Regions from separate parts of the Parazoarcus communis genome, predicted to be linked through region 1. Evidence: riboswitches for the same ligand, from Rfam matches in the RefSeq annotation. Region 1 holds a riboswitch; each other region holds the start of a gene.
The links. Region 1 has a riboswitch for cobalamin ahead of CEW83_RS17895 (TonB-dependent receptor domain-containing protein). Riboswitches for the same ligand answer to the same signal wherever they lie in the genome.

Region 1 (3,270 bases):
GGGTAGGCCGAAACGCCTGCGCGCGCCGCGCCATGATCGCCAGCAAACACCATGATGTGCGGCTGGTTCAGAACGGGGGCCTCGGTCTGCTGGACGAGGCCGATCTGCAGGGCGAGCGCCTCAAGGCGCCCGAGTGCGCCCAGCGGCTTGGTCTTGGTGTCGATGCATTGCTGCAGCCGGGGGGCGATCGTCTGATCCGGCGCGCGGATGGTGAAGTTCATTGGTGATATCGCAACAGGGTGTGGATGAGCGCGGCGGATGTTAGCACGCTGCTTCAGCCACCCTTCAGCACCAGCGGCAAGCCGGCGGCGACGAATACGACGCGCTGGCTGCGCTCGGCAACGGCCTGATTGAGCCGTCCGGCTTCGTCGCGGAACAGGCGTCCGAGCGGATGTTCCGGCACCAGGCCGAGCCCGACCTCGTTGGCGACCAGCACGATGGTGCCGGGAAGTTCGGGCAGGGTGGCGAGCAACGCGTCGCGTTCGCGGCTGAACAGGGGCAGGGTGTCGGCACTGTGCGCAGAGACCAGCGTGTCCGCTTCCATGAGCAGGTTCGACAGCCACAGCGTGAGGCAGTCGACGATGATGCAGCGGCCCGGGGCGGCCTCCTGCTTCAGGGTTTCGGCGAGCCGGACGGGCGCTTCGACGGTGTGGAAGTGCGGCGGGCGGTCGAGCTGGTGGCGGCGGATGCGTGCGGCCATCTCCTCGTCTCCGGCTTCCGCCGTGGCAATCACGGTGACCGGCAGCCCGCTGTCGTGGGCGCGTTGTTCGGCGTGGCGGCTTTTTCCGGAGCGGGCGCCGCCAAGAATGAGTTCGCAGGTCATTGGAATGCTTCGCTTCTTGCAGTGCACTGGATAGCCGGACACGGTATCATCCGCCCCCTCTGCCCTGAAAGGGGCAACGCGTTCGTGGTGCCCGACGGCGACTCTCGCCACAGGGTTAAACGGGAAACAGGTGCGTACGCCGCAAGCGTGCAATGCCTGTGCTGCCCCCGCAACGGTAAGTGAGTGCAAGACGCCTCGAGAAGCCACTGGGTCATGCCCGGGAAGGCGATGCGTCGGGTCAGGAGGATGTTGCTCCAGACAGCTCATGAGCCCGGATACCGGCCCGAATGCGAAATGGCGGATGTGCTGCGGGGTGGCAGCGACGGGTGCGGCGTTTTCGGCTCTCTTCGGTTCTCTCCCGGCATGTCCTTGTGCGAATCAGTCACGGTATGCGGGGACGCGGGCCGTGGCGAAGGGAGTCTTTACAATGAAAATCCAGCTTTCCATTCTCGCGTCGGCGTGCGCACTCGTTTACCCCGTACTCGGCCAGGCGCAGACCGTGCATGGCGATTCCGAACTCGATCAGGTCGTTGTCACGGCCACCCGGCAAGCGGTCATTGCCTCAGAGGCACTCGCGAGTGTCGAAGTGATCAGTCGCGAGGACATCGCTGCAGCGGGCAATTCGAGCCTCGTCGAGTTGCTCTCCGCGCGATCCGGCATTCAGGTCGTGAGCAACGGCGGTGCCGGCGCGAGCAGCAGCATCTACATTCGCGGTGCCAACTCGGGTCACACCCTGGTGCTGATCGACGGCATGCGTATTGGTTCTGCGACCAATGGCGCCCCCTCGCTCGAAACGATTCCCCTGGCGCTGATCGATCGTGTCGAGATCCTGCGCGGGCCGGCGAGTGCGCTGTACGGTTCGGACGCAATCGGCGGTGTGATCCAGATCTTCACCCGCAAGGGCAAGGAAGGATTTCAGCCGTCGGTTCGCGTTGGCTTCGGCGCCGAGAACAGTCGCTCCCTGGAGGCTGCGGTCGCAGGCGGCGTGGATCGCCTGCGTTACAGTCTGGTCGTCGGTGAGGACCGCACCGACGGTATCAATGCCAGGCCCACCTCTTATGCAGGCAGGGATCAGGACGACGATGGTTTCCGCAACAATTACGTCAATGGATCGCTGACGGTGGGCTTTCGCGAGCGCGACGAGATCGGCCTGTCCGTGTTTCATACCGATGGCCGCAGCTGGTACGACGCCGGCAAGACCTACGACTCGTACCTGGATAAGCAGACCGATACCGCGAGCGTCTACATGCGCAACCAGATCACGGGCGACTGGGCCAGTACGGTCAAGGTCGGCTACAGCGCGGACACCTCGCATGACCACTCCACCGCGACCTCAACATCCGAGTTCGATACGGCGCAGACGCAGTTCACCTGGCAAAACGATGTTGCGCTGGCCGGCGGGTCGCTGCTGGCCGCATACGAGTACCTTGAGCAGAACGTGAGCACGACCACCGCGTATGCCAAGACGCAGCGCAACACCAATTCGCTGGTGCTCGGCTGGGGCGGCCAGCTCGGCAAGCACAACGTCCAGTTCAATGTCCGCCACGACGATGACTCGCAATTCGGCGGAGAAACCACCGGGTCGGCGGCATATGGCTATCAGTTCCTGCCTGAGTGGCGTGTGCATGGCAGTATCGGCACCGCGTTCAAGGCGCCGACCTTCAACGATCTCTACTATCCGCTGGCTTGTTTCGGCTCTTACGGCTGTTTTGGCGGAAACGCCGACCTCAAGCCGGAAGAGTCGCTCAATCGCGAGTTCGGACTGGTCTGGGAGCGTGGCGCGACCTCCGTGCGCGCGACCTATTTCAACAACCGGGTGAAGAACCTGATCGACTGGAGCTCCGGCATCGCGGACAACGTCGCCACCGCAACGCTGGAAGGCGTGGAGCTGGGACTGACGACGATGGTGTACGGCTACCGTCTGCGTGCAAACGTGGACTTTCTTGAGGCCAAGGACAAGGATAGCGGCAATTACCTTGGGCGTCGGGCCAAGGAAAGCGCGTCGCTGGCCATTGATCGCAGCACGGGCGCCTGGACCTGGGGGATGGAGCTGACCGGGCAGGGCCGGCGCTTCGACACAACGGCGAGCAACACGTCGGCAAAACGGCTGGCCGGATATTCCTTGCTCAACGCATACGTTCACTATGCGCTGGCGCCTGACTGGAGTGTGGAGCTGCGTGCGAACAACATCCTCGACAGGGACTACGAACTGGCTCAGGGCTACGGTACGAAGGGCGCGAATGCCTTCGTTGCGCTGCGCTACGCCCTGCACTGACAGCCGATGGAGGCCGTGGCATTGCGCAAGGGCGGGGAGGGCCTGATGACGAGCAGGCGTCGCCGCCTGCTCGTCGTCGCGCTGGTGCTGGTGCTGGTCGCGGCGCTGACGCTGGGGTGGGCGCTGATCGCGGGTAGCTTGCCAATCGCGCCCGCCGAGGTCCTTGCTGCCC
Region 2 (3,270 bases), 1.8 Mb from region 1:
CCATTGCGGTGCCTCGCCCCTGGCCAGCGCATCGAGGGCGTTGCGATAGGCCACTTCGAGCTGTGCGAGCAGATCGAGCGCACGCGGGCGGCCCTTGTGCCGCAGGCCGTCGAGCGCGTGCTGCAGGTCGCTGACGGTGCGCTCCATGCGCTGCCTGAGCAGGCCGATTCGCGCCAGACGTTCGCTCATCGACTCGAGCCCCGCAATCGACGCCGCCTGATCCTGCATCAGTTGCTGCAGTGCGCCGAGGGGGCCATTCACCATCTCCGCCTGAACGCTGGCGGGCAGGGTCTTGAACCACGCCTCGTAGTCTGCCGCCGTCAGGGTCTGCACCCGCTTCGACATGTCCTGCAGCGCCTGCCGGTCTTCGGGCAGGTTCACGCCGCTGGCCTGCAGCAGATCGAGCAGGGCCTTGCCGTCGGCGGGCAGGTCGCCGGTCTTGTAGCCGGCGGCCTTCAGGCTGCGCAGCATGTCGAGCAGGCTCTCGGGCACGTTGAGGTTGTCGGCGCCAATGTTGTGGCGGCCGGGCGGATGGTTGTAATAGACGATGGCGATGCGCTTGTCGGCGTTCTTCTTTTCCTGCAGCCGCAGCCAGTTGTTGAGGCGCCGCGCCTGGCGCTCGATCTCGGGCACCACAGGCTTGCTGCGCGAGACCTGCGCGCCGGTCAGCGGGTCGAGCTGTGCGGGTTCGGCCAGTGCCACCACCTGAGGCTGGCTCACGCCCTGCAGTTCGGGCATGGCGAGACGGTAGTGGATCGCGTCGCGCGGAATGCCCTGATCCGACAGCTGCCAGTCGGCCTCACTCCATTCGCTCATGCGCAGCGCCTTGATCACCGGCACATCGAGCTTTTCCAGTGCCGCGCTCACCGTTTCGCGGCCTTCGCCGCCGCCGATGACGAAATCCTGCACCGCGACGATCGCGGTTGCGCCGCGCTGCTTCGCCGTCAGTGCCGCGATGGTGTCGACCGCGCTCACGCTCGGCGGGCCCCAGGCCGCCAGTACCGACACGCACTGCCAGTCCTGCGCCGCACACAGCTGCTGATGCAGCGCCCATTCGCCTGCAAGGTCGCCGGTGTCGTGATCCAGAATCCACAGGGTGCGCCGGTTCAGGTTGATCTGCCGGCCCAGTTCCGCTGCGTCCATCCAGCGCACGCCACCCTTGTCATGCAGGGCGGTGCGCACGGCCGGCACAAGGGTGACGGGTTTCTGTCGCACACCGCCACTGGCAACCAGGTCGAGCAGGCTGGCGGCGTTGTCTACCGAACGATTCACCCAGTACGCGCGTGCGTGCAGCCAGTCTGCATGGCGCGGCTGGGCGGCCTTGAGCCGGGACAGCTCATCGGTGCCGCTCAGGGCCGCCTTCTCGCTGACGATTGCCTCGGGGATGTCCTTGGCGAAGATGCTGCCATTGCGGTCGTGCTGCAGCGGCAGCAGGCGCCGGTCGCTGTGCAGCACCATGCGCGCCTGCCCCTGTGGGTAAGGCATGTTCAGCAGGCGCTCGACGGGCTCGCCGAACACCGCGATCATCAGCACGGCCTGGTGCTCCGCGATCAGGGCCTGCAATTGCCTGTCGTCCATTTCTGCCAGCTGGCTGACGCTGCGGATGTGGATGACCTGGCCCTTGCGCGCGCTCAGGAGTTCGTGTGCGCCGGCGACCAGCGTGGGTGCGGAACGGTCAGACACGATGGCGAGGACGCTTTTGTCAGCGGCCAGCAGTGGCTGCGAAAGCAGCAAGAAAGCGAGGCACAGCGCGGCCCCCAGGCCCGGCCAGCGGAACGGGCGTGTCGGAAATGGCATGAAAGAATTCCTGCCGCGGCGCTCCCGCTCGCGGCTTGTTATTGATCACGTGAAACGGCCGGGGGAAGGGGCTGGCAAAATAAAAACGAAACCTGTGTGGCACCCCGCCACTGCGCATCTCTCTCGATTTCAGGCCGGTCTCCGGACTCGCAGATTGCCGAACACCAGGGTTCGACAAAACACCTTCGCCTTCCCACGCCGCGATGAACGCGATCTGCGCAGTGGCTGCCGATGCCGGGAGGCACGGCCGAAGGGTTGAATCTGCTTACCGTTGCGGGGGCAGTACGGGCATTGCTCCAAGAGCGCACCCGTTTCCCGTTTACCCCGAACGCAATGGATTTGCGTTCAGGCACCTGAAAAACAGGCCGCAAGCTTAACAAGTTCGAAGGACGAGTCAAGGACATCGGGATTCCCCTTGAACAGTGCATGAGCTTCCGCTGCGTCGTCGCTGTCGTTGCGCACGGGGAATCTTCATGCGCGCCGAGCATCGTAGTCAGGGTGAGGGCGGCAGGTGCCGCATCTTGCCCGCAAGACGGGGCACGCGCTGGCGGCGCGGATCAAGCCTTTATCAGGGGAGGTCTGCAGGGACGTACGCATGGAGAGATTCTTGAAACCCGACCCGCAGCACGATGGCCATGCCTTGTTGAACCTTGTCGATACGGTCATCCGCGAGCTCCAGCCGGGGGCGCTGTTGCGTGCCGGCCTCGACAGCCAGTTCGACCGCGACCTGGGCCTCGACAGTCTGGCGCGGGTCGAACTCCTCGCCCGCGTGGAGCGCAGCTTCGATGTTCGACTTCCGGACGATACGCTGGGGAGGGTGGAAACGCCGCGTCAGCTGCTGGCTGCGCTCGAAGTCGCCGGGCACCGCCCGCTGCCGGCGGCGCGGACCGGCAAGGTGGCGCTGGCGACGCCCGAGCAGACTGCAGGCAGTCCGGAGGACGCATCGACGCTGGTCGAGGTGCTGAACTGGCATGTTGCGCGCCACCCCGAACGTATCCACGTCACCTTCTACCGCAGCGAGGACGAAACCGAGACCCTGAGCTACCGACAGCTCGCCGATGCGGCGGCGCGGGTCGCCGGAGCGCTGGCGCAGGCAGGGGTGCAGCCCGGGCACGCGGTTGCGCTGATGCTGCCGACCGGGCTGGATTTCCTGTGCAGCTTCTATGGCGTGCTGATGGCCGGCGCGGTGCCGGTGCCGATCTATCCGCCGGCACGCCCTGCACAACTCGAGGATCACCTGCGCCGTCAGGGCGGCATTCTGCGCAATTGTGAAGCGCGGGTGATGATTACCTTCGACCGTGTGCGTCCGCTGGCGCAGATGCTGACCGGGCTGTGCCCGACGCTGGACAAGGTGCTCACGCCCGGCGAGCTCGATGCGGAACCCCTGCCGCGCGTACAGGCCGGTGCGGACGACCTGGCACTGCTGCAATACACTTCCGGCTCGACCGGCGATCCGAAGGGCGTGATGCTGAC
Region 3 (3,270 bases), 1.3 Mb from region 1:
CGGTCTCGACATCGATCAATTGCCGCAGGTGGTGAACTTCGAACTGCCGAACGTGCCTGAAGACTACGTGCACCGCATCGGCCGCACCGGCCGTGCCGGCGCTGCCGGCCACGCGATTTCGCTGGTCGACCGGGAAGAGCTCAAGCTGCTGACCGCAATCGAACGCCTGATGCACCGCAAGGTCGACCGCGCCACGGCCGAAGGCTTCGTGCCCAGCGCCACGGCAGAGCAGTCGCATGACGAAGATCAGCGCCGCGAGCCGATACAGCGCCGCGGTGGCGGTGGCGGTCGTAACAACAACGAACAGCGCCGAAGCAGCGCGCCCGCCGGACGCAGCGATCGTCCCGGCGGCCGTGGTCCCGCAAACGGTGGCCAGCCCGGCAACCGTGGTCCGCAGCGCGCCCGCCCCGAGGCGGACGGCAATCGTGCCCGTCCCGCGCCGCGCCAGGCCGGTGAAGTGGACGGCAATCGCGCCGCCCCCAGTCGCGCCGAACCCAACGGCAACCATGCGGGCAACCGTGGCCGCAGCGAAGTGAATGGCAATCGCGCGCCGCAGGCGTCCGACCGCCGCAATACCGCACCGCGCGCAGCGCTGTTCTCCGCCAGAACGGGGAACGGCAATCGCTGATCACTGATCCGCGCTGCACGACACGTGAAGAAGGCCACCGCAAGGTGGCCTTCTTTTTTTGGAACGAAAGTACTCAATCAGCCGAAGATGGCCACACGTTCTCGGACAATACGTCCTCGATCGGCATGCGCTCGGCCCATTTCTCGATCTCCAGCATCGGCTTCGGGTAGAAGGCCTCGACGTGGCCGATACACAGCACCGCAACCGGGCAGGCGCCTTCGGGCATGGACAGCAGCGTCGCAAGCTTGTCCGGATCGAAGATCGACACCCAGCCCATGCCAAGTCCTTCGGCGCGCGCCGCCAGCCACATGTTCTGAATCGCACAGGCCACCGAGGCCAGATCCATTTCGGGCAAGGTCCGGCGCCCGAACACATGCTTCTCGCGCCCTTCGGCAAGTGCGACCACCAGCACCTCGCCGGCGTCGAGCACGCCTTCGACCTTGAGCTTCATGAAGTCTTCCGCACGCTCGCCAAGCGCCTCGGCAGTGGCAATCCGCTCTTCCTCCACCAGCGCGTGCATGCGCTCGCGCAAGGCGGGGTCGGTGATGCGGATGAAGCGCCAGGGCTGCATGTAACCGACACTCGGTGCATGGTGGGCAGCCCACAGCAGTCGCCGCAGGACTTCGGGATCGACGGCATCCGGCAGGAAGTGGCGCATGTCACGACGTTCGGCGATCACGCGATAAACGGCAGCGATCTCCGCGCTGGAGAAGGCGAGCGAAGCAGTGTTTGAAGGCATGAAATCAGGACTCCGGCAAGCAGGGCTGCAGTGTAGCGCACCGGTGGCCACACACCTTCGTTCCACCCGCTTGCCGTAAGGACAGCTTGCAAACACCCATGAACCTCGACTAAGCTCCGCCCCACATTCGATCCGGGTGCCTTGTCATAAAGTCTTATGACGGGTGAAACGGGAAGTCCGGTGACGCTGATCGCACATGCGCTCAGCCACTCCGGCGCAGCCCCCGCTGCTGTAAGCCTGACGAATCCGCTGCAACACAGATGACCACTGGGTTTCTCCCCGGGAAGGTCGGCGGATGAGGAAGATGGTGAGCCAGAAGACCGGCCCGATCGAGATGAAAGAGATGTGAATCCCGGGGTGAGGGTTCGATCCGACTGCTTGGTCGCGGCCGTATTTTCTTCGTACGCCTCCATGCCAGCCGCATTCGATATTCGTTTTGCGTAGACGTTCGCACGTTCATGGACTGCCCATGCGCGCTTTCGCCTGCCTCCCCGGCTTCAGGTCGCCAGCCAAGCACACGAGGGGAGTTCTTCATGCATATCGAACCGGGTTACGTTTCCACCGCCAAAATCGCTGCCGCCAACATCGCAGCCACCGGACTGCTTGCCAGTCATGCCCTGCCGCTGCTGCGGCAACCGCAACTGATCCTGCGCTCGCTGCTCGCCGCGCTGTTCTTTTCGGTGTTCATGCAGAGCTTCCACCTTGCCGTCGGTCCGTCCGAACTGCATTTCATCGGCGCGATGCCGATGTACCTGATCCTCGGATTCGTGCCCACGCTGCTTGGTTTCGGCATCGGTCTGGCCTTGCAGGGGCTGTTCTTCGAACCCGCCGATCTTGTCCATCTCGGCATCAACACCCTGTCGCTTGCGGTGCCACTGATGCTGGTGCACCACACCGTCGGCAAGCGCTTCGACAGCCTCAGGCTGCGCAACATCATGAAACTCGACGCGGTGTTCTACACCGGCGTAACCGCCATGGTCGGCTTCTGGCTCGCCATTGGCGAAGTGGCCACGCCGCTTGCCGACTGGGCTGCCTTCGCGATTGCCTATGCTCCGCTGGTCGTTCTCGAACCGCTGATCACCTTCAGCCTGATCCGCCTGCTGCAGCCCTATGCCGCCAGCACGGCGATGAAGCTGTGCACCACCCTGCGGGCAGGCTGAGCACATGGGCATCATCTGGTTCGTCGGCGCCGGCCCCGGCGACCCCGACCTGATCACGGTCAAGGGTCGCGGGCTGCTCGAACAGGCGGGCGCGATCCTCTTTGCCGGGTCGCTGGTCGACCAGGCTGCCACGCGCTTTGCCCCACCGGGTTGCGAGATTCGCGACTCCAAGGACATGACGCTGGAGGAGATGAGCGCATGGCTGCTCGACGCCTGCGCCCGACATGCAACGGTGGTGCGCCTGCAGACCGGCGACCCCGGGCTGTATGGGGCGCTGGTGGAGATGACCCGCCCGCTCGACGCCGCCGGCGTGCAGTGGAAGGTCGTGCCGGGCGTGTCTTCGGCGATGGCCGCCGCAGCTGCGGCAGGCGAAACCCTGACCCTGCCTGAAGTCACCCAGACCGTGATTCTCACCCGCGTTGCCGGGCGCACGCCGATGCCTGCAGGCGAAGAGCTCGAGGCGCTGGCAGCGCATCGCAGCACCTTGTGCATCTTTCTGTCGATCACGCTGCTGCATGAAGTCCAGCGTGCGTTGCGCAGCGCCGGATGGTCCGAGGACGCACCCATCGTCGTGGTGCAGAAGGCCAGCTGGCCCGGGGCGGAAAAGATCGTGCGCGGCACGCTCGCCGACATCAAGCGTCGCTGCCAGGACGAGAAGATCGCCTCGCAGGCCATGATCATCGCCAGCCCCGCGCTGGGCGCGCGCGACTGGGCCGATATCGCCCGCTCCAAACTCTACGACC

Region 2: another riboswitch for cobalamin. It lies ahead of CEW83_RS05515 (cobaltochelatase subunit CobN); the one in region 1 lies ahead of CEW83_RS17895 (TonB-dependent receptor domain-containing protein).
Region 3: another riboswitch for cobalamin. It lies ahead of CEW83_RS12085 (energy-coupling factor ABC transporter permease); the one in region 1 lies ahead of CEW83_RS17895 (TonB-dependent receptor domain-containing protein).

Annotation. Positions count from the first base shown of each region.
Region 1 is NZ_CP022187.1:3,916,297-3,919,566, forward strand. It holds gene cobT (nicotinate-nucleotide--dimethylbenzimidazole phosphoribosyltransferase) at 1-221, opposite strand, end outside; gene cobU (bifunctional adenosylcobinamide kinase/adenosylcobinamide-phosphate guanylyltransferase) at 275-823, opposite strand; cobalamin riboswitch at 892-1,125, shown strand; gene CEW83_RS17895 (TonB-dependent receptor domain-containing protein) at 1,251-3,098, shown strand; gene CEW83_RS17900 (FecCD family ABC transporter permease) at 3,144-3,270, shown strand, end outside.
Region 2 is NZ_CP022187.1:1,191,693-1,194,962, reverse strand. It holds gene CEW83_RS05515 (cobaltochelatase subunit CobN) at 1-1,797, opposite strand, end outside; cobalamin riboswitch at 1,912-2,169, opposite strand; gene CEW83_RS05510 (AMP-binding protein) at 2,405-3,270, shown strand, end outside.
Region 3 is NZ_CP022187.1:2,634,380-2,637,649, forward strand. It holds gene CEW83_RS12075 (DEAD/DEAH box helicase) at 1-628, shown strand, start outside; gene bluB (5,6-dimethylbenzimidazole synthase) at 702-1,367, opposite strand; cobalamin riboswitch at 1,485-1,711, shown strand; gene CEW83_RS12085 (energy-coupling factor ABC transporter permease) at 1,901-2,527, shown strand; gene cobM (precorrin-4 C(11)-methyltransferase) at 2,532-3,270, shown strand, end outside.